3 regions of the Nocardia sp. CA-290969 genome follow, and region 3 is predicted to be linked to each of the others. Evidence: riboswitches for the same ligand, from Rfam matches in the RefSeq annotation. Region 3 holds a riboswitch; each other region holds the start of a gene.
What was found. Region 3 has a riboswitch for cobalamin ahead of ACQEVO_RS07930 (ABC transporter substrate-binding protein). Riboswitches for the same ligand answer to the same signal wherever they lie in the genome.
Positions count from the first base shown of each region.

Region 1: it holds a riboswitch for cobalamin, as region 3 does, so the genes downstream of both, metE (5-methyltetrahydropteroyltriglutamate--homocysteine S-methyltransferase) here and ACQEVO_RS07930 (ABC transporter substrate-binding protein) in region 3, are expected to answer to the same signal.
Region 2: it holds a riboswitch for cobalamin, as region 3 does, so the genes downstream of both, ACQEVO_RS28565 (CbtB domain-containing protein) here and ACQEVO_RS07930 (ABC transporter substrate-binding protein) in region 3, are expected to answer to the same signal.

Region 1 covers NZ_JBNJNJ010000001.1:3,506,645-3,510,705, forward strand. The annotation lists gene metE (5-methyltetrahydropteroyltriglutamate--homocysteine S-methyltransferase) at 155-2,419, opposite strand; cobalamin riboswitch at 2,555-2,775, opposite strand; gene ACQEVO_RS15845 (hypothetical protein) at 3,519-4,061, shown strand, end outside.
Region 2 covers NZ_JBNJNJ010000001.1:6,271,773-6,275,833, forward strand. The annotation lists gene ACQEVO_RS28545 (A/G-specific adenine glycosylase) at 1-59, shown strand, start outside; gene ACQEVO_RS28550 (hypothetical protein) at 61-333, opposite strand; gene ACQEVO_RS28555 (alpha/beta fold hydrolase) at 414-1,178, opposite strand; gene mhuD (mycobilin-forming heme oxygenase MhuD) at 1,221-1,532, shown strand; cobalamin riboswitch at 1,606-1,751, shown strand; gene ACQEVO_RS28565 (CbtB domain-containing protein) at 1,788-1,982, shown strand; gene ACQEVO_RS28570 (CbtA family protein) at 1,973-2,761, shown strand; gene ACQEVO_RS28575 (OsmC family peroxiredoxin) at 2,815-3,258, opposite strand; gene ACQEVO_RS28580 (SRPBCC family protein) at 3,315-3,770, opposite strand; gene ACQEVO_RS28585 (sensor histidine kinase) at 3,956-4,061, shown strand, end outside.
Region 3 covers NZ_JBNJNJ010000001.1:1,682,811-1,686,871, forward strand. The annotation lists gene ACQEVO_RS07920 (ArsR/SmtB family transcription factor) at 1-22, shown strand, start outside; gene ACQEVO_RS07925 (glycosyltransferase family 9 protein) at 34-1,011, opposite strand; cobalamin riboswitch at 1,265-1,404, shown strand; gene ACQEVO_RS07930 (ABC transporter substrate-binding protein) at 1,511-3,040, shown strand; gene ACQEVO_RS07935 (class I SAM-dependent methyltransferase) at 3,037-3,798, shown strand; gene ACQEVO_RS07940 (ABC transporter permease) at 3,806-4,061, shown strand, end outside.

The DNA of each region.
Region 1 (4,061 bases), 1.8 Mb from region 3:
TCTCATCGCCGACCGAGCTGCGGGCGCCCTTCAGGGCGGGTCGGACGGCATTGCGGGTTAACCCGCGGTCCGCGGGAAAGAATGATGGCCTCGGACTGGAAGGGAAACACCACGGAAACCGGGGCGCCCGCCGTGCGGGCGCCCCGGTCACGCATCAGCGCAGGGCCTGGGCCGCCGCGACGAGATTGCGCAGCGAGGCGATGACCTCGTCGGTACGGCGGGTCTTCAGACCGCAGTCCGGGTTGACCCACAGCCGTTCGGCCGGAACGGCTTTCAGCGCGAGCTCGAGCGACTTCTCGATCTCCTCGGTGCCGGGCACGCGTGGTGAGTGGATGTCGTAGACACCGGGGCCCACACCCAGGCCGAACCCGGCCGCGTTGAGGTCGTCGAGCACCTCCATATGCGAGCGCGCCGCTTCGATCGAGGTGACGTCGGCATCCAGACCCGCGATGGCACCGATGACCTCACCGAACTCCGAGTAGCACAGGTGGGTGTGGATCTGGGTGGTATCGGCGACGCCGGAGGTCGCGAGCCGGAACGCCTCGACCGCCCAGTCCAGGTAGGCGGCCTGGTCGGCCTTGCGCAGCGGCAGCAGCTCGCGCAACGCGGGCTCGTCTACCTGGATGATGCCGATTCCGGCCGCCTCGAGGTCCACCGTCTCGTCCCGGATCGCCAACGCGATCTGGCGGGCGGTGTCAGCGGGCGGCTGGTCGTCACGAATGAACGACCACGCCAGGATGGTGACCGGACCGGTCAGCATGCCCTTGACCGGCCTGCTGGTCAGCGACTGCGCGTAGGTGATCCATTCGACGGTCATGACCCGCGGACGGACCACATCGCCGTAGACGATCGGCGGCCGCACACACCGAGTGCCGTAGGACTGTACCCAGCCGTTGATCGTCGCAGCGAAGCCGTCGAGCTGCTCGGCGAAGTACTGCACCATATCGTTGCGCTCCGGCTCACCGTGCACCAGCACGTCGAGACCGATCTCCTCCTGCAGCGCGATGACCTCGGCGATCTCGGCACGCATCCGCGTATCGTATTCGGCCTGGTCGATCTCGCCTCGGCGCAGCTGGGCGCGGGCCACGCGGATGCGGCTCGTCTGCGGGTAGGAGCCGATGGTGGTGGTCGGCAGCAGCGGCAGGTTCAGCCGCTGCTGCTGCAGCACGCGACGTTCGTCGGCCGGGGTACGGCGCACAGCGTCAGCGTCCAGTCCGGCCAGGCGCGCACGCACCGACTCGACCCGCAGCCGCGGATCGGCCAAGCGAGCGGCCACGGCCGTGCGAGCGATCTCGAGAGCCTCCGCGACCGCCTCCTCGCCCGCGGCGAGTGCGGTGGCCAGCACCCGGATTTCGGCGATCTTCTCCTCGCCGAACGCCAGCCAGTTTCGTAGCCGTTCGTCCAGCTCGGTCTCGGGCGCGAGGCTGTAGGGCACGTGCAGCAGCGAGCACGAGCTCGACACGGCCACCGGCACCCCGGCGTCGCGCAGCCCGGTCAGCTGTGACAGCGCGTGATCGGGGTCGACCCGCCAGATGTTGTGACCGTCGACGACACCCGCCACGATCAGCTTGTCCGTGATCGACTGCGCCACCGCCACGTCCGAATCGCCACCGGCCACGAGGTCAACGGCGATACCCTCGATGCCGGTCTCCGCAAGCACCGGCAGCGCCACCCCCAACCGGCCGAAGTAAGCGGCCACCAGAATGGCCGGGCGCGCCGGCACCTGCGACAGCTGCCGGTAGGTGGAACGCACGGCCGCCAGCTCGGCCTCGGTCAGATCGGTCACCAGCGACGGCTCATCGATCTGCACCCATTGCGCACCGGCCTCGGCGAGCAGGCCGAGCAGCTGCTCGTAGAGGGGAAGCAGGTCGGGCAGCCGCTCTAGCAGGTCGCTGCCGTCCACCGACTTGGCCAGCTTCAGGAAGGTGATCGGGCCGATAACGACCGGGCGGGCCGGCACGCCCTGCGCCAGCGCTTCGCGCAGCTCGGCCAGCGGCTTCTCCGGATGCAGGGAGAACACGGTGTCCGCGGCGAGTTCGGGCACCAGGTAGTGGTAGTTGGTATCGAACCACTTGGTCATCTCCAGCGGCGTCACCTCGGCGTTGCCACGAGCGGCCGCGAAGTAGCGATCCAGTTCGTCGGCGATCCCCGACACCCGCTCGGGCAGCGCCCCGAGCAGCACGGCGGTGTCGAGCATCTGGTCGTAGTAGGAGAACGTGCCCACCGGCACCGAATCCAGCCCGGCGTCACGCGCCGCGGTCAGTTGCGTGGTGCGCAGGCCCGCCGCGACAGCGTGCAAGCCCTTGGCATCGAGGCGCCCGGCCCAGTAGGACTCGGTAGCGCGTTTGAGCTCCCGGTTGGGGCCGATACGCGGTAGCCCCAGCACGGTTGCGGAAAAAATAGTGTGCGGGTTCGACATCAATGAACTCCATGGTCGGCAGCAACGACCGCCACCCATACAGAGCGCACGCTGATGGAGCCCATGAAGCATCGTTCCCGTGCCCGAGTCCACTCAGCGTACGCCCGATCCACGAGGCGACGACCACCGGATACGGCGTATCCGGTACAACGGGCAGGTCTTCGGACTCATGGGCATCGACCTCGAACAGGTCGGCCCCGGCGCTCGAGGCCCGGAGCTGGTCCTACCGACCGTCGCTTCCCAGGCAGGCGCCCAGTGCGGATGACGGCTGCCGTTCCCACTCACCGCTGCGGGACAGTCCCGGATTCCCACCGGGTTCCCTCTCACTCGACGATGCGAACACCACCGAGCTTCGACACCATCGGACGGATCAGGGGCTCCTCGACTCCGCCTCCAGCGAACCAGCTGCACTCACAAATATAGCCGACCTCAGAAAGGATCCGGAATCGAGGTCTTTGCGAACGGGTGGGCCCTTCCTACACCCGCCGGTCAGTTCGGCTACGAGCCGTCGATCCGGGCACCGCGGGCCAGCGTGGCCTGAGTCATCTTCACATGCGCCGCGTCGACGAGACCCGTCGACCCCACTGCGCCGCGCCCGCCTCGGCTGTCGATCACCGGGTAGAACCGTCTTTTGGGCCGGAAGTGTCCTCCCCGAGGAACTTCGCAGCGTGGCGGATGACCGCCAACTCGGTTTCCAACTCTCGAATCCTGCGGCGAGCAGCACGCAACTCCACCGACTCCGCTGATGGTTACCTGGACGCAGACCGTGGTCGACGTCGAGTTGCCGTGCCCGCTGTGGTTTGGGTCGTTCCACGGATGCCGGGGTCGGGGTTTCGCCCCGTCACGAGACGAGGCGGGTCTGTCAGTGGTGACGGGTGCAGCGAATCCCACTGTCAGGTCAGGCGGGGTGACCTCACCGTGGTGCATCTGGATCGGTACAGGACAGAGGTTACCGTCTGGCTCACGGGTGAGAAGGTTGTGTAGGGCAGCGTCGGCGTGCACTTCGGTCGTCCGCACCCGGCAGCGGCGACAATGTGAACCAACCAGGGGAGGGAAGTCCGTTTCGCGATGATCTCTGAATCGCATTAGCCTTGCGCCCATGACCGCCAACGCCTCCCTCTTCATGCTCGAGCTTGCCACGAAGAATCGCATTATCGTTCTTCTGTCTTGGCGAGACAGCGGAAAAAGCCGATCGATGTTTCTCAGACGTGACGGAAAGCTGTGCAGCTTCACCGACATTACTCATCTCGTGGCTTTCCTGAACAGCAGCGGCCACTACGACTTGATTCCACGCTCCGCAGGGGAGGTAATCGACGGTCTTTCTGCATCGGAACTCAGCGAGTTGGTCCCGGTCCATGAATCTTTGGAGAGCAAGTTTCAACGGTCTTTCCCGGATCGCTACCTGGATCTGGCAACAATACCGGATGCAGTAGCCAGGAAGCACGCGCCCAACCGGATCGCTACAGCTGTGCAATTCGTTCGTATGCTGCACAGGATCTTCGGCCTCGAATCTGCCCCGGCACTTCTGGATTCGGGCATCGTCCTCGAATTCGAGCAGGTTTCGACTGCCCCCATCGCAGCCTGGTCCGACGAGCGCTGGAAATCGCTTCGGGCTGTTATCGATGAGCACTGGGGTGCGATC
Region 2 (4,061 bases), 4.6 Mb from region 3:
TGGACGGCCTGATCGAGCAAACAGTGGACGGGCGCTTCGCCCTGGCCGGCGAGGGCTGAGTTACCGCGCGCCTGCACCTCGGATTCGGTGAGCGGGGTGCGCGGGCTCTCCGCGAGCCCGGTGGGTGGGCCTGGTCCGGCGCGGGTTCGCCGGCACCGGAGCGGGCTGGGGAGCCGGCTCCACCACCTCGGCGTCGACCACATCGGCCGGCGCCTCGGCGGGTTCGGGCTCGGCGTCGGCGGCCTTGCCCGGGCGGCCGATCAGGCCGTTCACCCGGTCCAGCACTTCCTCGGCCCGGCTGCTGGCGTCCTCGGGGCCCGGCGGCGGTGCCATCCATTCCCGGCCGTGGCGGCGCTGCTGCTCCGCCTAGACGAGCACACCTGGGGCAGGCTGTCGCAGGCGAATGCCGACGATCAGCGGTTCGGGGTTGCTTCGGCGGTGAGTACCCGGCCGAGGAACCGTTCGACTGCGGTGCGGTAGCGGGCGGGCTGGTCGTCGTGGACCAGATGGCCCGCCTCGGGGATCACGATATGTTCGGCGGCCGGATGCAGCTCGGCCATGCGGCGCATCTGCCCGGGTGGGGTGATGGTGTGTTCGCCCTCGATCAAAAGGCTGGGGACGCGCACCTGCTGCCATTGCGACCAGAACGCGCGCGTACCCCATTCCTCGGAGATATCGCGAAACGTGGCCACCTCCCCGTGCAGGCGATAGCCGTCACGGCTCCGCTCGAACGAATGCAGGAAGTAGCGACCGGCGACCGGACCGAAGAACTCCAGCATCGCGGCCTCGTCGGCGAAGGGCTGCGGCCAGGCTTCGATCATGGCCGCCCAGTGTGCGGCGGTGCGGCCGGTGAAGTCGGCCGCCATATCCTCGACCACCAGCGCCCGTACCCGCTTCGGGTACCCGGCGGCGAAAACCCACCCGTGCAGGCCACCCATCGAATGTCCGATGACGACCATCGGCTCGGGGATCGTCGCGGTGGCGGCGGCAAGATCGGCGACGAATGCGTCGGTGGTGAGTTCGGCCGGGGCCGGACGGCCGTGCCCGGCCGCGTCGAAGGTGTACACATGGCCGTAGCCGCGTAACCACGCGATCTGATCGGCCCAGGTCCGGGCGCTGCCCATCAGACCGTGCAGCAGCAGTATCGGGACCCCGGACCCGCCTTCGTCGTGCAACATCGGGTCGAGTGTATTCGGCACACGTTTCACTAAGCTCGTCCTATGGCTGTTGTGAAAATCAATGCGATCGAGATTCCCGAGGGCGCGGGTCCCGAATTGGAGAAGCGGTTCGCCCACCGCGCGCATGCCGTCGAGAACTCCCCCGGGTTCCTCGGCTTCCAGTTGCTGCGGCCGACTGCCGGGGAGAACCGGTACTTCGTCGTCACCCAGTGGGATTCCGAGGAGTCCTTCGCGGCGTGGCGGGACGGGCCGGCCAAGGAGGCGCATGCCGGGCAGCAGAACAAGCCGGTGGCCACGGGCGCCTCGCTGCTGGAGTTCGAGGTCGTGCTGGACGTGGCCGGCAAGAACGCCTGACGATCCTTTCGATGCGGGTCACGCCACCTTTACTGTGCGGTGGCGTGACCTGCGCTTTTTCCGGGGCATATTGACGACCACCGCGGGCGGTGTCACAGTTCCGGAGTACGCGGAGGTGATGCGGTAATCCGGTGGGAACCCGGAGCGGTCGCGCCACTGTATTGCGCACTGTCTCGGCAGTGGGCAGAGCCAGACACCGGCACCGAAGCGCAGAACTCGCGACCGGACGCGACCTTCCGGATGAGGAGGACCATCATGGCCATCGTGCACACCCCGAGCCGGGCCGGCGAAACGCTGGCGACCGTGCTCATCACAGTCGGTGTCGTTCTACTGGCGTTGCTCACGCTCTACCTGGTCGGTTTCGATCAGGGCGCGATATCCCGCAGCGGGATGTTCCTGCACGAGCTGATGCACGACGGACGGCATCTGCTGGGCGTGCCATGCCATTGAGCGGATCCTTCGGTGCGCTGCTGCTCCGTGGTCTGCTCGCCGGCCTGATCGCCGGTCTGCTGGCGGGTGTCGTCGGGAATTTCGTCGGTGAACCCAAGGTGGACGCGGCCATCGCCATCGAGGAGGCAGCGGCGACGCACGAGCACGGCGGCGGGCACAGTCACGGCGAAGACGCCGGGCACAGTCACGATCCGGACGAGGCCGTGGTGAGCCGGCCGTGGCAGAAGTTCGGTCAGTTCCTGGCGAACGCCTTGGCGGGGATGGCCTTCGGCGCCCTCGTCGCGACGGCGGCGCACTACGCCCGCCGCCACACCGCCCTACCGGGACCGCGACTGGTGCTGGGGCTCGGCCTCGGCGGATGGCTCGCGGTGGTGCTCGTCCCGTTCTTCAAATACCCGGCCAACCCCCCGGCCGTCGGTGACCCGGAAACGATCAACGAACGCACGCTGCTGTGGGTGGCCGCTGTCGTCCTCGGACTGATCGCCTTGGCGGCCGCCGGCTATGTCTGGAACCTGCTGCGGGCACAGCTCGAAACAGTCCGGCTCGTCGCGGCCGTCGCCGCCTTCGCCCTGATCGTCACGCTCGGATATGTTCTGCTGCCCGGGGTGAACGAGGTCGGCGCGGATTTCCCGGCCACCCTGTTGTGGGAATTCCGGACGGCATCGCTGGCGGTGTCGACCACGCTGTGGGTGAGCATCGGTCTCGCCTTCGGCGCACTCACCGAATGGAGCACCCGCCGCAGCACGCCGGTAACGGAAGCCGCTGCTGCAGCCGGGTGATCCGGGAGTCCGCGATCCCGGGCTCCCCGCAGACGAGGGAGCCCGGGAACCGGTCAGGACTCGAGTGCCGCGTCCAAGGTGATCTCGTCCACTCCGGCCAGTGCCTTGCTCACCGGGCAACCCGATTTGGCCGCGGCGGCCGCCGTGGTGAAACCGGCGTTGTCCAGGCCCGATACCCGGCCGCGGACGGTCAGTGCGATACGGCTGATGCGGAACCCGCCGGCCGGGTCGGGGCCGAGGGTGACAGCCGCCGAGACATCGAGGCTCTCCGGGGTGCCGCCGGCCTGGGCGATCTCGTTCGACAGCGCCATCGCATAGCAGGACGCGTGCGCGCCCGCGATCAGTTCCTCCGGGCTGGTGGTGCCGCCGGCCTCGTCGGCGGACCGTTTGGGGAAGGACACCTCGTACTTGCCGACCCCCGAGCTGACCAGTTCGACCTGGCCGGAGCCGTCCTGCAGACCACCGGTCCATGCGGTGCGCGCGGTACGTGTGGGCATCACAATCCTTTCGAAGACGATTCGTTCGGGTCCGGTGTCGAACCTACTCGCACCATTCAACCGGCCGCAGAGGTTCGCTCATCGAGGCGGGCCAGCGCCTTCGGCCAGGTCGCGCGGTACCGGTCACGAGCGGCCTCGTCGGCAAATCCGCTGTGCCGCAGCCGTAACCGGATACCGCGGGGTTGTTTCACGAGTTCCACCCGGACCACGGTTTCCGCGCCCGCGGTGCCCGCCGCTCCCGTCACCCAGGTCATTTCGACGAGCCGGCCGGGTTCGAGCCGCAGGAATCGCCCGTAGTGCGGGTGCATGCTCCCCTCGTGCCGGGTTTCGAAGTAGAACGGCTCGTTCACCTCCGGGCGCATCCGTACGGTTGCGGGCTCCGCGAACCAGATATCGAATCCCTGGGTCCACGCGAGGTACAGCAGTTCGGGCGAGGCTTTCATCACTCGCTCCACTGTCAGCTCGTACGGCCGCGCTGACAGGTCCGGTGAACGCACTTGCTGGTCGACCATCACTGGACCATACCCGCGCCGGGACGCGTGCCGCCGCCGATGCGGCGATCGTCGCGCCGACGACGAGGAGTTTCTTCACCGAGCGAAGTATTCGCCGCGGCAATACCTCTGCCGCAAAGCAAATCCGGGTGTGCAGCGCCGGGTTCGGCCCAAGTGCGAATAGGGTGGTGCAGGTGGAGTCCGCGATGACGAGCTGGCAGATGGTCGGGCTGCTGAGCTGGCTGGCATTGGCCGCCGCTCTGGTGGTGATGGCGCGGCAGCAGCGTGCGCTCGTACACGCTCGCCGGGAAC
Region 3 (4,061 bases):
TGAAGCCCGCGGCCGGGTCTGAGTCCGCAGCGGTCAGCCCACGCGGCGGTACGCGGCGCCGGCGACCCCGGCCTCGGCGCGCCGCTTCCCGAGCTGCCGGTCGAGGGCCGCGACCACCTCGGTGACGCCGATCTGCAGGAGACCGGGGTCGGGGGACGAGCCCTCACGGTCGCCCGTGCGGCCCGCCCACAACACCTCGTGCCGGGCGAGCAGGTGTCCGGGAGGTCCGCTCTCGGCGGGGGAGGTGGGGCCGAACAGTTGCACCGTGCGGGTACCGAACGCGGTCGCCAGATGGGCGACACCGGTATCGCCGCACAGCACCACCGAGGCCTCGGCCACGGTCGCGGCCAGTTCGATCAGATTCTGCTTCCCGGCCAGCACCCGGTGCCCCGCCAGGCCCGCGCGGGCCGCGATACCGTGGGCGCGTTCGCGGTCGCATTCGTCGCCGGTGAGCACCACCTCGTACCCCAGCACCAGCAGATGCCGGATCACGGCCGCGAACCGGTCGGCCGGCCAGCGCCGCGCGGCGGCGCCCGCACCGACGTGCACGACCACGCAGTCGCGGTGGCTGGTGGTCGCCACCGGGGGGACGAGGCCCAGGTTGCGGCGGTCGGCACCGATACCGTCGAATTCCAGCAGATGGCACCAGCGGTCGATCGGATGCCGCTGCTCGTGCCACTCCGGGCCGGGGATCTCCGGGAACGCCGGATTGCGGTAGGTGAGGATCCGCTCGGCACCGGTTTTGGTGAGTTCCACGATCGGTGTGGTCTCGGCCCCGTGCAGATTGATCGCGAGCTTCGGCGCCGGTCCGTCCCAGCGCAACCCCTGCGGATCGGCGATCGGCACCATCTCGTCCACCAACGCGATCAACTCGACGATCGGACGCAGCCGGTGCGGGGTGGCGAGGACGAGATGATCGCTGCGCCGGGCCCGTCGCAGGGCACGCAACGCCGGAACAGCGGTGAGCAGCTCACCGAGACCGCGTGCCTGAAGCACGAGAACTACCGACACCCGACTCTCCTAGCCACCTGTTGCCCGTTGTGCCGCCCCCTCCCCGCACCACCCCGAGGGCCGGCTCACGACGAGAGCATTCCTTAGCTGGACTACCCGTGGCACCGGTGGGCAAACGTCGGCCGATCGCGTCCTGGATCACATGCCGGGCGGTAGCCGCCGGACGGGCTCACTCGCGGTGGCGTTACGTCCCCGGTCCGGTTCCCGCGCGCCGCACGATCGGGCGGCAGTATGGTGCGCGCCACTTCGGGCGCCGATGTGGTTGCGCGGCCGCCGCTTCGGTAATGTCGGCAAGGTCCGCAGGGAAGACCGGTGCAAGTCCGGGGCTGTCCCGCAACTGTGAGGTTCGTCCGCGAGCCGAAGCCAGATACCTGCGGATGAAGGACTGAACGGTCATGATCACGTGGGTATTGATCGATGCGCCGAACCGGCCGCCGCCGCGCGGGCCGGTTTCGCATGTCTGTGTCGCGTGAACTGCCTGACGCGACGGGAGTCGGATATGCGTGGTGCACCGCCGGAGTTGAATCGCCGCTCGTTTCTCCTCGGCAGTGCCGTCGCCGCGGGTGCGCTGGCCGTCGGGTGCGGTAGCGGCGGATCGGCCGCGGGCTCGGATACTTTCACCGCCGCCTTCCAGGGTTCGGGTGCGGGGGAGGGGATAGACCCCGGCGCGAACACCCTGTTCATCGACGAGGCCCGGATGAAGGCGATCTACGACGGGTTGTTCGAGGTCGATTCGGCGATGGCGCCGATTCCGCGGCTGGCGGAATCCGGCGAACCGAATGCCGACGGCACCCGGTGGCGGATCGCGCTGCGCGACGCCGTATGGCACGACGGTAAGAAATTCACCAGCCGGGATGTGCTCTATACCCTGTCCAGGGTGCTGGGGCCGGCGCGCCGGCGGCCGTTCATCGCGGCTTCGTCACTGGACCGGGTGGACCTCTCCGGATGCCGGGCGGTCGACGATCGGACGGTCGAGATCGCCTTGAAGGAACCGTCCTTCGAGTTCCTGATCGCGCTGTCGGTCTACGGCACCAAGATCGTGCAGGACGGTGCCGCCGATTTCGGCCGCCCGGTGGGCACCGGGCCGTTCGTCTTCGAATCCTTCGATCCCGGCCGGCAGTTCACCGCCACCCGCAACGAGCACTACTGGGACGGTGCTCCCGCTATCGGTGAGCTACGGATACTCAGTGCGGAGGCCGACGCGCGGGTGAACGCGGTCCAGAGCGGGGAGATCGACTATGCCGACAACCTCACCCCGTCCGCGGCGCGCACCCTCCGGGACAGGCCGGGAATCAGGCTGGTCGCCACGCCGAACAGCGGTATCTACTTCTTCGCCATGAAAACCGACCGCCCACCGTTCGACAAGCCGGATGTCCGGCGCGCGGTGATGCGGATGGTCGATCGGGCCGAACTGCTGAAGGTCGCCCTCGAAGGGCAGGGCGAGATCGCCGATGATGTGTTCGGCAAGGGCTACCAGTACTACGCCGACCTCCCGCAGCACGACTACGACCCCGACGAGGCCGCCCGGCTGCTGCGCCGGGCGGGCGTACGCGATCTGTCCTTCGACTTGTTCACCGCGCCGGTGGCCTACGGATTCGTCGAAGCGGCCCGCCTTTTCGCCGATCAGGCCGCGGCGTGCGGGGTACGCGTGAACGTGGTGCTGGGTTCCAAGGACAGCTACTACACCGATGCGCTGGACACCGGCCAGCTGACGATGGGGCAGTCGGGACCGTTGCCGATACCCAACCACTTCGCTTCGCGGCTGCTGAGCGGGGCACCGCAGAACCGCACGAAATGGTCCGATCCCGAATTCGACGGTCTCTATGCCAAGGCCCAGGCCACCCGCAGCGCGCAGGGCCGCACCGCGATCTACCGCACGATGCACGAGATACTGCACGACCGGGGCGGGTTCATCTTCTTCGGTACCACGAACTGGAACAGTGCGGGCGGGGATCGGTTCGCCGGGCTTCCGGCGGCCGTGCCGAACTCCCACGATTGGGCGCGCTTCGACGGGGTGAGCATCCGATGACGGCGCTCGATCCGGCGCTGGCCCGCTATTGGCTCGAACGCTGGGACCGCCAGCAGGAACGCTATATGCCCGATCGCGAATCACGGTTCGAGGTGATCGGTGATGTGCTGATCGAATTGCTCGGCCGGCCCGACCCGCTGATCGTCGACCTGGGCGTGGGCCCGGGCACCCTGTCCGAACGGCTGCTGGCCCGGCCGCCCGGCGCCACGGTGGTCGGTGTCGATGCCGATCCGCTCCTGCTGGCCCTCGCCGGCGCCGCGCACGGTTCGCCACGTTTCCGCACGGTATTCGCCGATCTGCGTGAGCCCGGCTGGTTTGCGGCGCTGGGGCTGGAACGTGCCCCGGACGCCTTCGTCAGCACCACCGCCCTGCACTGGATGAACCGGGAACCGCTACGCGACCTCATCCGCGCCTGCGCCGGCGCCCTGGCGTCCGGCGGGGTGTTCGTCAACGGCGATCACCTCTACGAGGGACCGGACGGTCCGCGGCTGGACGCGGTGGGCCGGGCCCTGACCGCCCGGCGGGCCCGCCGGCTCGGCACCGCGGCGGCGGAGGACTGGCAGGCCTGGTGGGCGGCCGTGGAAAGCGCGCCCGAACTCGCCGGCCTGGTGCGCCTGCGCGACGGTGGGTTCGAGCACACGGTGTACGACCGGCCCAGTGCGCACGACTATCTCGCCTTCGCCCGCGAAGCCGGGTTCGCCGAGGCCGGGACGGTCTGGCAGTACGGCGACGACCGCGTCGTGGTCGCGATCCGGTGACCGGGCGGTGAGAGCCGGAGTCCGGCCGGACGCGCGGCTGATGCTGCGCCGGGCGTGGATCGGTGCCGGACAGCTCGCGATCCTGCTCGTCCTCGTCTTCGCGCTCTCGCTGGTGCTGCCCGGCGATGCCGCCGATGTGCAGAACAACACCATCCTGAGCGAGGACCAGCGCGAACACGCCCGGCATCTGCTCGGACTGGACGTCTCGCCGGTGACCAGGTTCGCCGACTGGCTCGGCGGCGCGGTGCGCGGGGACTTCGGCA